Linked DNA regions of Posidoniimonas corsicana. The protein of the gene in region 2 interacts with the protein of the main gene of each other region in a pairwise test. Links are inferred from orthologs where the notes say so. Each region holds a gene or a part of one and is shown on either strand. Other genes may lie near its edges.

Region 1 (4,438 bases), 1.3 Mb from region 2 along the record:
AGCAAGGAAGAGGGCGGCCGCCACACGCCGTTCTTCAGCGGCTACCGCCCGCAGTTCTACTTCCGCACGACGGACGTCACCGGCACGGCCAACCTGATGGGCGACGCCGAGATGTGCATGCCCGGCGACAACACCAAGATCAGCGTCGAGCTGTCCAAGCCGATCGCCATGGACGACGGCGTCCGCTTCGCAATCCGCGAGGGCGGCAAGACGGTCGGTTCCGGTGTTGTGACCAAGATCGTCGAGTAGTTTTAAGAGTGAAAACGCGGTGAGCCGGACGGCGGGCCAGACCCGCCGCCCGCTTTCCGCTTTTCAAAGGGGCGTAGCTCAATTGGCAGAGCACCGGTTTCCAAAACCGGGGGTTGTGAGTTCGAGTCCCACCGCCCCTGCTAGCGAAGCGGCCCGCGAGCCCTGAAGCGGCGGGCCGGCTTGCAGGACTGACCAACGTTGCGGGGCGGAGTCGCCCCGGTAGAAGCGGAGCGGGCCCAGGGCGAGCAATCGCCCGGGCGTCCGGCCGCAGCACAGAGGCTCACAGGATCGTGACCGCATACCTTCATCAGCTGTTCTCGTTCGGGTTCTACAAGCGGACGCAGGGGAAAGTCGCCCGTCAGACGACCTTCTACGCGATCGCTGTGGCGGTGGCTATCGGCGCCTACTCGCTGATGAACTGGATGCAGGCCAACGGCTCGGACAACGCGGAGAAGCTGGCGGTGCCCGTTTCGGTGACGCTCTTCGCCCTCGGCGTGTGGGCCGCGTTCCGGCTGATCCAGCTGCCGTCGTTCGCCGACTTTTTGATCTCCGTCGAGGCGGAGATGAACAAGGTCACCTGGCCGAAGCGGGGCGAGCTGTGGCGGGCGTCGGTGGTGGTGATCCTGACCATCTTCGTGCTCGCCGCGCTGCTGTACCTGTACGACCTGGTCTGGCGGAACCTGTTGGATTTGTTGCTGTCGATTGGCGGCTAGACGCCGGCCGCCGGGGCCGGTTTGGCCGAAGTGAATCTCGTTTTCCAGTTGGTGAATCGTGGTAGAGGGTTCCGACAAGTCGACCGACGAAACCGCCGTCCCCGCGGACGAGGCGGCCGTCGATTCTGAGTCCCAGAACCCGTCGGAGGCCGAGCGCCCCGCCGAGCAGGAAGCGCCGGTCGAACCGGCCGCCGGCGAAGATCTCGACGCGCCAGAGGCCGCCGCCGAGGAGCCCGCCTACGACCCCGAAGCGGACGCCGATCTGGCCGCTGCCGAGGCCGCCATGGACGACGAGGAGCCGGTCGCGTCGCCGGCTGGCCCGCTTGAGCTGATCGAGGACGAGGGCGAAGATATCGCCCTCGACTGGTACATCCTCAAGGTGCAGAGCAACCGCGAGCGGTCGATCTCCGCGGCGCTGCAGCGGAAGGTTGCGATCGAGGGGCTGGACCGCTACTTCGGCGAGATCATGGTCCCGACCGAGAAGGTCACCGAGTTCAAGGCCGGCAAGAAAAAAATTGTCGAGCGGAAGATCTGGCCGGGCTACATCGCGGTGCAGATGCACGTCAACGACGACACTTGGTTCGCCATCCGCGAGACCTCTGGCATCGGCGACTTCACCGGGTCGGGCGGCAAGCCGACCCCGATGGCGCCGCAGGACATCGCCAAGATCCTGCACACCGAAGACGAGGAGACCGACGAGGCCCCCAAGCTGGCGATCCCGTTCAAGGAAGGGGACAAGGTCAAGGTCAAGGACGGCAATTTCGAGAGCTTCGAGGGCGAGGTCAGCAAGATCGACGACATCCACGGCAAGGTGACCGTGATGCTCAGCATCTTTGGGCGTCCGACCCCTGTCGAACTCGAATACTGGCAGGTCGAGGACCTGTAATCCCCTTGCCCCGCCCCGCCCAGGCGGCGTTCCGCGGCGGGCGGCAAGCCACACCACCACCCTTTCAAGACACTAGTCTCGAGCCATGGCCAAGCAGTTAGTCGGACAAGAGAAGTTCCAGATCCCCGGCGGGCAGGCGACCCCCGCCCCGCCTGTCGGCACCGCCCTCGGTAAGCACGGCGTCAACCTCGGCCAGTTCGTTCAGGCGTTCAACGACGCCACGAAGGACGCCGGCGGGATGATGATCCCGGTCGTGGTGAGCGTCTACAACGACCGCTCGTTCGAGTTCATCTGCAAGAGCCCCCCCGCGGCCGTGCTGCTCAAGAAGGCCGCCGGCATCGCCAAGGGTTCGGGCGTTCCGAACAAGACCAAGGTGGGCAAGGTCACGCAGGCCCAGCTGGAGGAGATCGCCACGACCAAGATGAACGACCTCAACGCCCGCGACGTCGAGCACGCGGCTCGGATGGTCGCCGGCACGGCCCGCAGCATGGGGCTAGTCGTCGAGGGCTAGTTCGGGCATACTTACGGGTCTGCCCTTGGCCGGGGCCGGCGAACAGGGGCGTTGCCTCCCGTCGATGGCCGACCGGAACCAATTACAAGCAGCCAACTTACGAAGGTGGGACGCGGGCCCAAGCCCGCGGCTTGGACCACACTTCCCGCAGTTTTGGGGTGAAGCAAAATGGCTAAACAGTCGAAGCGGTACCGCGCACTCTCCGCGGGCCAGAAGAAGAAGGAAGCCTTCCCGCTCGCTGAAGCGGTCAAGACCCTCAAGGGGTTCGACGGCACCAAGTTCGACCAGTCGGTCGAGATCTCGATGCGGCTGGGCATCGACCACACGCAGGCGGACCAGATCGTCCGCGGCTCGATTGTTCTGCCCCACGGCATCGGCAAGGAGCAGCGGGTGGTGGTCTTCGCCAAGGGCCCGCAGGCGACCGCCGCCAAGGATGCCGGCGCCGATGAGGTTGGCGACGACGATCTCGCCAAGAAGATCTTGGGTGGCTGGACGGACTTCGACGTCTGTATCGCCGCGCCGGACATGATGAAGGTGGTCGGCCCGCTCGGCCGGGTGCTCGGCCCCCGCGGCCTGATGCCCTCGCCCCGCGCCGGCACCGTGACGCCGGACGTCGCGACCGCCGTGTCTGAGTACAAGGCGGGCAAGGTTGAGTTCCGCAACGACAAGGGCGGCAACATCCACGCCCCGGTCGGCAAGCTCAGCTTCGAGTCCGACAAGCTTGGCGAGAACATCCAGGCGTTTGTCGACAAGATCCTCGGCCTGAAGCCCGCCGCCGTGAAGGGCGTGTACGTGAAGGGCGTCCACATCAGCGCGACGATGAGCCCGAGCGTGCGTCTCGCCGTTTAGCTTCCCGATCTTTGGTTATGGCCTGGGGGCTGCTCCCCCGGCCCCCTAACCCCAGACCCCCGGTCACTGTCATGAGTAAGTACGTCAAGCAACTAATGACCGACGAGCTGAAGAGCCGTTGGGAGGGCGTCAGCGACGCCCTGCTGGTGGATGTCAGCAAGCTCGAGGCGAACGACACCGTGGTGCTCCGCAGGCGTCTGCGTGAGAAGAGCATCAGTTTGATGGTCGTCAAGAACAGCCTGGCCCGTCGGGCCTCCGAAGGCACCTCGCTCGCCCCCGCGTTCGAGGGCGCCGAGGGGACGATGGCGGTGGTCTGGGGCGGCGAGGATATTGTCTCGCTGGCCAAGGAGATCACCGCGGTCAACGAGGACAAGGCCTTCGAGGACTTTGAGACCCGCGGCGGCGTGATGGAAGGCGCCAAGCTGTCGGCCGACGAGGTCAAGGCCGTCAGCAAGTGGCCCAGCCGTACCGAGCAGCTCAGCATGCTGATGGGTCAGATCCTGGGCCCGGGCATGACGCTCAACGCACAGCTGCTCGGCCCGGGCGCCAGCCTCGGCAGCCAGATCAAGCAGAAGGGCGAGGGCGACGAGTCCTAGGCCCCCCGCTTCCTCCGCTCAGGCCCCGCCCGCTCGGCGCCTGGGGCGGCGAGCGATCAAGAGGCGGGCAACACAGTCACACACGGTTTCGGCGCAGCCCTAGCAGCGATTGCCAGACCGGAAGTTTTTTCAGCGATCACCGACCCCCTGGGGAGGGGGTCACCCCTGCAGAAAGGCAAGGCAGAGACCATGAGTGAAGAAGCAGCCGTTTTGGAGTACTCCGACGCCACCAAGGAAATGGGCGACAAGATTGTCGGCCTGACCCTCAAGGAGGCCAAGGAGCTGAGCGACTACCTGAAGAACGAGCACGGCATCGAGCCGGCCGCTGGTGGCGGCGCGGTTGTCATGGCCGGCCCCGGCGACGCTGGTCCCGCCGCGGCTGCCGAAGAGCAGACCGAGTTCGATGTGGTCATGGAGAGCTTCGGCGACAAGAAGATCGGCGTGATCAAGGTCGTCCGTGGCATCACCGGTCTGGGCCTGAAGGAGGCCAAGGACCTGGTCGAGGGCGTCCCGAGCAAGGTCAAGGAAGGCGTTTCGAAGGAAGACGCCGAGAAGTTCAAGGCCGAACTGGAAGAAGCGGGCGCGACCGTGGCGATCAAGTAGCCACGCGGTTGCTGTTGTGCGGCCGCGGCCT
Region 2 (7,765 bases):
CCGACGAACGCCGGTTCCTGGAACAACTCGTGCACCCCCGCGTCCGTGCAAAGCTGAAGCAGGCGATTGCAGACCACGCCGCGTCCGGCGGGTCCGTGGCGGTGCTCGACATCCCGCTGCTGATCGAGGCCGGTTGGGCCGCCGACTGCGACCTGGTCCTGTTTGTCGATTCCGACCCCGACCAGCGGCGGGCCCGGGCGGCCCAGCGGGGATGGGGCTCCGGCGAGTTGGCTCAACGGGAAGCGGCGCAGCTGCCGATAGCAGAGAAGCGGCTGCGCGCTGACCACGTCATCGACAACGACGGGGACCTAGAGTCCCTCCGCCGCAGCGTAGAGGCCTTCTGGTGCAATGAGGTCGCCCCGCGCGTCAGCGGCTAGCGGCGCCTTCGCTAATCCGCAGCTCGGATACACACTTCCTTTGGGACAATCCCCAAAATTAACATCCCCAACGCGACCATTTTTGTCATACTAGGCCTATCAGTGGCGACCTGAGCGAACTGATCGGACGGGCCTATTCTGGCCTGGCGGCGGGCGACAAGCAGCTCAGACTCCCCTGACCCTCCCCCCACCTACCGGCCGGCGGTCTCACACGCCGGCCCCCTCCACTCTTCCTATTCAGGAGTGAAAAACTCGATCATGGCTGACGCCAGCAATCGCGGGCCGCGTAACGGCGTGCGCCCGCCCCACCACCGCCGCCCCCACCGCACCACCAGCGGAGGCAGCGACAACAGCCGTTACATCGACCAGGAACTGCTCCGCCGCCTCGACCGCGAAGAGCCCCTCTCCCTGGCCGAAGAGCTCGACAAGGCCGCCGAGCGGGTCCGCCGCGCCGGCCCGGCCCTGGGCAAGGCCAAGGAGCTCGACAGCAACATCCACGTGGCCGAGCTGCAGAAGCAGACCATGCCGGCCCTCCTCGAGGTGGCCAAGGCCGAGGGCATCGAGGACTGCGCGGGCCTGAAGAAGCAGGAGCTGATCTTCAAGATCCTCAAGTCGCGCGTGCGGCTGAACGGCCTGATGTTCGGCGAGGGCACCCTGGAGATCCTGCCGGACGGGTTCGGCTTCCTCCGCAGCCCCGACTACCACTACCTCTCCTGCCCGGACGACATCTACGTGTCGCCGAGCCAGATCCGCCGCTTCAACCTCCGCAACGGCAACACGGTGGCCGGCGCCATCCGCCCGCCGAAAGAGAACGAGCGTTACTTCGCGCTGCTGCGGGTCGAGACCATCAACGACCAGGACCCCAACCTGCTGTCGCGGAAGGTCTCGTTCGACGACCTCACCGCGTGCCACCCGGACGAGCGGATCCGCATGGAGACCACCCCCGAGGAGGTGGACATGCGGGTGGTCGACATGATCGTGCCGATCGGCTTCGGCCAGCGTGGCCTGATCGTCAGCCCGCCCCGCGCCGGCAAGACGATCCTGATGCAGAAGATGGCCCGCGCCGTCCTCACCAACTACCCCGACGCCTACGTGATCATGCTGCTCATCGACGAGCGGCCCGAGGAGGTCACGGACATGGAGCGGGAGGTGAAGGGCGCTAACTGCGAGGTCATCAGCAGCACCTTCGACGAACCAGCCGCCCGCCACGTGCAGGTGAGCGAGATGGTCATCGAGAAGGCCAAGCGGATGGTCGAATACGGCAAGGACGTCGTGATTTTCCTGGACAGCATCACCCGCCTGGCCCGGGCGTGGAACTCCGAGTGCCCGTCCAGCGGCAAGGTCCTCTCAGGCGGCATCGACGCCAACGCCATGCAACGCCCCAAGCGGTTCTTCGGCTCCGCCCGCAAGGTGGAGGAGGGGGGCTCGCTGACGATCGTGGCCACCGCGCTGGTCGACACCGGCAGCCGCATGGACGAGGTGATCTTCGAGGAGTTCAAGGGCACGGGCAACCAGGAGATCATGCTCGACCGCGCGCTGGTCGACAAGCGGATCTGGCCCGCCATCGACATCAACCGCTCCGGCACCCGCCGCGAGGAGATGCTGATGGACCCCGAAGAGTACCGCCGCGTCTGCCTGCTGCGTCGGGTCCTCAACGAGCTGGCGCCCGCCGACGCGATGGACATGCTCACCAAGCGGCTCCTCAAGACCGGCAGCAACGCCGAGTTCCTGATGAGCATGAAGGAAGCCTAGCCAGAATGGGGAAGGCGGAAGCGGAAAGGGGAAGCCCTTAGCGGCGGCCTCCGGTCCGACGCCGCCTTTCGCCTTTCCACTTTCCCCACTTGCACGATGCCTAACGTTATTTCCCCAGCGGACGCCCCCGAGAACGCCCGCTTCGCCATCATCGTGGCGGAGTGGAACAAGTCGATCACCCAGAAGCTGCTGGACGGTGCCCTGGCGACCTTCGCCGAGCGGGGCGTGGCCGACGACGCCGTCGACGTGGCGTGGGTGCCCGGCGCCTGGGAGATCCCGGTGGTCACCCAGCGGCTGGCCGACACCTGCCGCTACGCGGGCATCCTCACGCTGGGCGCCGTCATCAAGGGCGACACCGTCCACGACCACTGGATCAACGCCGGCGTGACCGACGGGCTGATGCGGATCGGCATCGAGCACAGCCTGCCGGTGCTGTTCGGCGTGCTGACCTGCGAGACGCTCGAGCAGGCGATCCAGCGAGCCGGCGGGAACGTAGGGAACAAGGGGGCGGAGTGCGCCGAGGCGGCCCTCCACATGGCCGGCTTGCTGGCGGCCCTCCCGACGCGATAATAGGGGATTGCCCGCCCCACCGGCGCGCCGCCTCAGCCCCCCGTCCCCACGCCCGCCCCTATGTCCGTCCGCAGCCGCAGCCGCGAGGTCGCTCTCCAGATCCTGTTCGAGGACGAGCACAACTCGCGCGCGTCGGTCGCTGAGCTGACCGAATTCATCCACGGCCGGCTCAACAACCCCGAGGCGGAGGAGTTCGCCCGGACGCTGATCCTGGGCGTCCGCCGCAACCTGGGCGAGATCGACCAGGAGATCGAGCGGATCGCCCAGAACTGGTCGATCGGCCGGATGGCCGCCACCGATCGCAACGTGCTGCGGCTGGGCGCGTTCGAGATCCTCTACGGCGACACCCCCTTCAAGGTCGCGATCAACGAGTCGGTGGAGCTGGCAAAGCGGTTCGGCAGCGAGAACTCGGCCCAGTTCGTCAACGGCATCCTCGACAAGCTGAAGAAGTAGCCGCAAGACGCGGCGCCGACCAGCCACCCACCCCAACCCCACGCACCAAACTACGCTCCTCATGGCTCTATTCGACCGCTTCAAGAAGGGACTCAAGAAGACCGGCGACCTCCTGAAGACCGACATCCGGGACCTCTTCAAGAGCGAGGGCCGGCTGGTCGACGACGACTTCCTCGAAGAGATCCGCGCCATACTGTTCAAGACCGACATGGGCTACGACTCCGTCGAGGCCCTGGTCGACGAGATCGCCAAGCAGTTCCGCGCCCGCGTGGTGCACCGCGAGGACCTGGTGGCGGCGCTCAAGGTCAAGCTGAAGGAGCTGATGGCGCAGCCCGAGTCGCCCATCGACTTCGCCGACAGCGGCCCGACCGTGGTGATGGTGTGCGGCGTGAACGGCGCCGGCAAGACCACCTCCATCGCCAAGCTGACGCACCTGTTCAAGAGCCAGGGCAAGAGCGTGATCCTCGGCGCCGGCGACACGTTCCGCGCGGCCGCCGTCGAACAGCTCACCATCTGGGCCGACCGGCTCGGCGCCCAGATCGTCACCGGCGAGCCCCAGAGCCACCCGGCGAGCGTGGCGTACCGCGCCGCGGAGCAGGCCGCCAAGGAGGGCATCGACGTCTGCATCGTCGACACGGCCGGCCGCCTGCAGACGCAGCGCAACCTGATGGACGAGCTCACCAAGATCCGCCAGTCGATCGGCAAGCCGGTCCCCGGCGCGCCGCACGAAACGCTCCTCGTGCTCGACGCCACCACCGGCCAGAACGGCATCAGCCAGGCCAACAGCTTCGCCGAGGCCGCCGGCTGCACCGGCCTGGTGCTCGCCAAACTCGACGGCACCGCCAAGGGGGGCGTGGTCGTCGCGATCCGCCAGCAGCTCGGGCTGCCGGTGAAGTACATCGGCGTTGGCGAGAAGCACGAGGACCTGGCGCCGTTCGTTCCGGACGAGTTCGTCGAGGCCCTGTTCGCCGACGTGATGAGCGCAGGCGCGTAGCGCCAGCCCGCCTCACGACCGCGCCAACCGGCCGCACGGGCGCGACCGCCGCTGTCTTTCCCGCCCGAACGGCTTCGCTGCGCGTCGCTAGCGGACGCGCGGCGGCCCAATCTGGCCATTCTTCTCGGACCGGGGGCGATGGGCCGCGTCCGCTCTTCCGATACTCTCCCCCAGCTAGCGTCCCGCCGGGCCGGGGCCGCTGGCCGCCCCCCGTTTCCTCCCTTCCGAGTCCGCCTGCCATGCCCTCCCTCCCATCGCCGCGCGCCGTGGTGACAACCGGCCTGATCGCCCTGTCGGGCGCCGGGGCGGTAGCCAACGAGATCGCGCAGCCGCGGTCCGTGCGGCCGTCGTCGTTCCACTACGAGCACTACTACTCGGACGAGTCGTCGCCGAGCGACGCACTCCCCACCCCGACCCCAGCGCCCCCAACCGCCCCGGCGGCCCCTGCGGCGCCGCTGACACCCGTGGCCGAGCCGGCCCCGTCGTTCGCCCCGCTGTGCGACGACTACGCCGCCTGCTGCCCGCACAGCCGCCACGGCTGCTCCGACGAGCCGTGGTCGCTCAGCCAGACGCTGTGCGGCTGCGACCCCTGGATGGAGGTCGGCGGATGGACCCAGCTCGGCTACCACAGCGACTTCACGCCGCTCTCGCGGCCTGGGGCGGGCAACCAGCTGCTCTCGTTCAACGATGTGCCGCACCGGCTGAACCTGCAGCAGCAGTGGCTCTACTTCGAGCGGGTGGCCGACGGCTCGTGCGGGCTGGACTTCGGCTTCCGCTTCGATGTCATGTACGGCACCGACGCGCAGAAGACCCAGGCGTTCGGCAACCCGGGGGCCGGGACCCGCTACTTCGGCAGCTGGGACGCGTCGCTCGATCACGGCGACTACGGCTGGGCGATGCCGCAGCTGTACGGCGAGGTCGCCTTCGGCGACTGGTCCCTTATCGCTGGCCACTTCTTCACGCTGGTTGGCTACGAGGTCGTGACCGCCCCGGACAACTTCTTCTACAGCCACGCCCTCACGATGTTCAACAGCGAGCCGTTCACCCACACCGGCGTGCTCGCCACGTACAGCGGGCTGGACGGCGTGACGCTGTACGGCGGCTGGACCGCGGGCTGGGACACCGGCTTCGACCAGACCGACGGCGGCAGCAACTACCTGGGCGGCTTCAGCGGCGACATCGTCGACGGGGTCACGGTGACCTACATCTCGACGATCGGCAACTTCGGCGCCCGCTCGTCCGGCGGCAGCGGCTACTCGCACAGCGTGGTTTTCGACTTCACCCTGACCGACAGCCTGAATTACGTGCTGCAGAGCGACTACGTCGACTATGTCGACCAGAGTGGCGGCGGCACGAACGACGATCAGGTGGGCCTCAACCAGTACCTGTTTTACAACGTGAACGACTGCCTGGCGCTGGGGACCCGCCTGGAATGGTGGAAGAGCGACGGAGTTTCCTACTACGAGACGACCTACGGACTGAACTACCGACCGACCTCGAACCTGATTGTCCGGCCCGAGATACGCTACGACTGGACCCCAACCGACGGCGGCTACGCCGACGGGTCGGACCATCAAACGACCTTCGGGGTCGACTGCATCCTGACGTACTGATTGCGACCGACCAACCCAGACCGACACCCCCGACATCCTGACCCCTCACGACCCCCGGGCGTACGCCGCCCGGGGGTCTTTTTTGTCGCCGATGTCCAATCGTAGGCGGCGCCCACTGCTCATCGATCCGGCAGGTCACGCCGCCGGCTGGCGACGTCGCGGCTCCCGGCAGGGTTTTGTCCGAAACGTTTTGTCCAAGAACACGCGCGGAGGGGACAAAACTCGGGGCATACTTCTGCCCAGTTCCCTCGTAAGTGGTTTTGAACTAAGCCATTGCGACATCCTCCAGGGAACAGGGCGGCAGGGGTTTTGTCCGATTCTGTCCGTGCGGATCGGACACGTCGGCGGCGTCGCCGTCGCCACACCACCGCGACGGGCTGAACGCACCACGCAGTGATCGGGCGCCCGCTGGATGGATGGCCAATCTGGCAACCCTTCATTGGACCGCGCGGGGTGGCCGGTTTCATCCACAAACCGGCGACGCCGACAGAAAGGCTGTCGCCTGGCAGCGGCCGTCTGCATCATCTGCGAAGCTCTTGGCCGATTGGCTCCTAGCCGGGCGTAAGCGCCAGAGCCGCCTCTTCCGTGCCACCTCCCACCGGCCACCTCATCAACGCCAACCGTGGTGCGAGCGGAAGCAAGCGGAACCGTGGCCAAACACCCAGCGGCAGACGGGCTCAGCACGCTGCGCGGGTCGGGGCCGACCATCGACCCAAAGCGTCGGCTTACCAGTGCTTAACAACCATGCTCGGCCTGCGCGCAAAGTCGGCGGGCCCAGGAGGTCATGGCGGATCCAGCCCCCCGGCAGGAGGGATCTCAATTTTATTAAATCACCTACCGCAAGCCACTTACGGCAATGGCGGTCAAGAAATCGGCGCTACTGGCACACTCGTTGCTGAGCTGACGCGACATAGCTAGCTATCCGCTTTGTGCCCTAGTGGGCCAGGCGGGTCAGGGACGTAGGTGGAAAACCGAGTTGCGGCCCTGGCCCGTATCGAAAAATCCTTCTGACCGCTCATTTCAATTCGAGGACATCTGATTCATGACTACCGACTTTTCTTGGCGTAGTCTCGCAGCGCTGTTGCTGCTGGGCTTCGCCGTCACGCTGACCGCCACGCCTGCCGCGTTCGCGCAGGAAGAGGGCGAGGCCGAAGTGGCCGCTGAAGAAGCTGAGGTGACCGCCGACGAGGCCGAAGAAACTGCGGAAGCGGCTGAGGAAGAGGCAGAGGAAGCCGACCTGGGCGTCGGATACGCCCTCGACAACGCGGTGCTGTTCATCTGCGCCGTGCTGGTGTTCCTGATGCAGGCCGGCTTCGCGATGGTCGAGGCGGGCTTCAACAGCTCTAAGAACGCGGTGAACATCCTGTTCAAGAACTCGATGGACATCTGCGTCGGCGTGCTGCTGTTCTTCATCATCGGGTTCGGGATCATGTACCCCGGCGCCTACGGTGTTGAGGGTTTCGAGAGCAAGTTCTTCGCCTTCGGCGGGTTCGGTCTGGAAGGCTACGATTCGGCCTCCGACCGCACGTTCAGCCCGGAGGTTGACTGGCTGTTCCAGGCCGTGTTCGCCGCCACCGCCGCGACGATCGTGTCTGGCGCCGTGGCCGGCCGCATGAAGGTGAGCGGCTACCTGATCTACAGCGCTATCCTCACCGGCCTGATCTACCCGATCAGCGGCATGTGGAAGTGGGGCGGCGGCTGGCTCGCCGAGCGTGGCTTCCAGGACTTCGCCGGTTCGGCGGTGGTGCACGGCGTGGGCGGCTTCGCCGGCCTGGCTGGCGCCATGATCCTCGGCCCGCGGATCGGCCGCTACGTCGACGGCAAGTCGGTCCCTATCCCCGGCCACAACATCACGCTGGCCGGCCTGGGCGTGTTCATCCTGTGGTTCGGCTGGTACGGCTTTAACCCGGGCTCGATGCTCGCGTTCCAGGGAACCGGCGACATGGACGGCATGCTGCACTGTGCCCTGACCACCACCCTGGCGGCCGGCGCCGGCGGCATCACCG

What was found.
Region 1: the proteins of rho (region 2) and nusG interact in binary tests that used the Escherichia coli proteins (3 or more experiments, as listed by UniProt). The link is inferred for Posidoniimonas corsicana from one-to-one orthologs.

What each region holds. Positions count from the first base shown.
Region 1 is NZ_SIHJ01000001.1:2,214,331-2,218,768, forward strand. Bases 1-2,934 are described here. They hold nusG (transcription termination/antitermination protein NusG), read left to right. Parts: upstream 1-1,020; coding sequence 1,021-1,848; downstream 1,849-2,934. Other genes in these bases: tuf (elongation factor Tu), read left to right, coding at 1-249; secE (preprotein translocase subunit SecE), read left to right, coding at 540-962; rplK (50S ribosomal protein L11), read left to right, coding at 1,934-2,359; rplA (50S ribosomal protein L1), read left to right, coding at 2,528-2,934. In the rest of the region: more of rplA, read left to right, coding at 2,935-3,208; rplJ (50S ribosomal protein L10), read left to right, coding at 3,280-3,804; rplL (50S ribosomal protein L7/L12), read left to right, coding at 3,994-4,407. UniProt on the Escherichia coli protein: Part of the processive rRNA transcription and antitermination complex (rrnTAC). The complex forms an RNA-chaperone ring around the RNA exit tunnel of RNA polymerase (RNAP).
Region 2 is NZ_SIHJ01000001.1:896,320-904,084, forward strand. What follows is about bases 1-2,882. They hold rho (transcription termination factor Rho), read left to right. Parts: upstream 1-635; coding sequence 636-2,129; downstream 2,130-2,882. Other genes in these bases: coaE (dephospho-CoA kinase), read left to right, coding at 1-377; ribH (6,7-dimethyl-8-ribityllumazine synthase), read left to right, coding at 2,226-2,699; nusB (transcription antitermination factor NusB), read left to right, coding at 2,760-2,882. Also shown: more of nusB, read left to right, coding at 2,883-3,152; signal recognition particle-docking protein FtsY, read left to right, coding at 3,214-4,146; KOR34_RS03340 (outer membrane beta-barrel protein), read left to right, coding at 4,386-5,759; KOR34_RS03345 (ammonium transporter), read left to right, coding at 6,802-7,765. UniProt on the Escherichia coli protein: Facilitates transcription termination by a mechanism that involves Rho binding to the nascent RNA, activation of Rho's RNA-dependent ATPase activity, and release of the mRNA from the DNA template.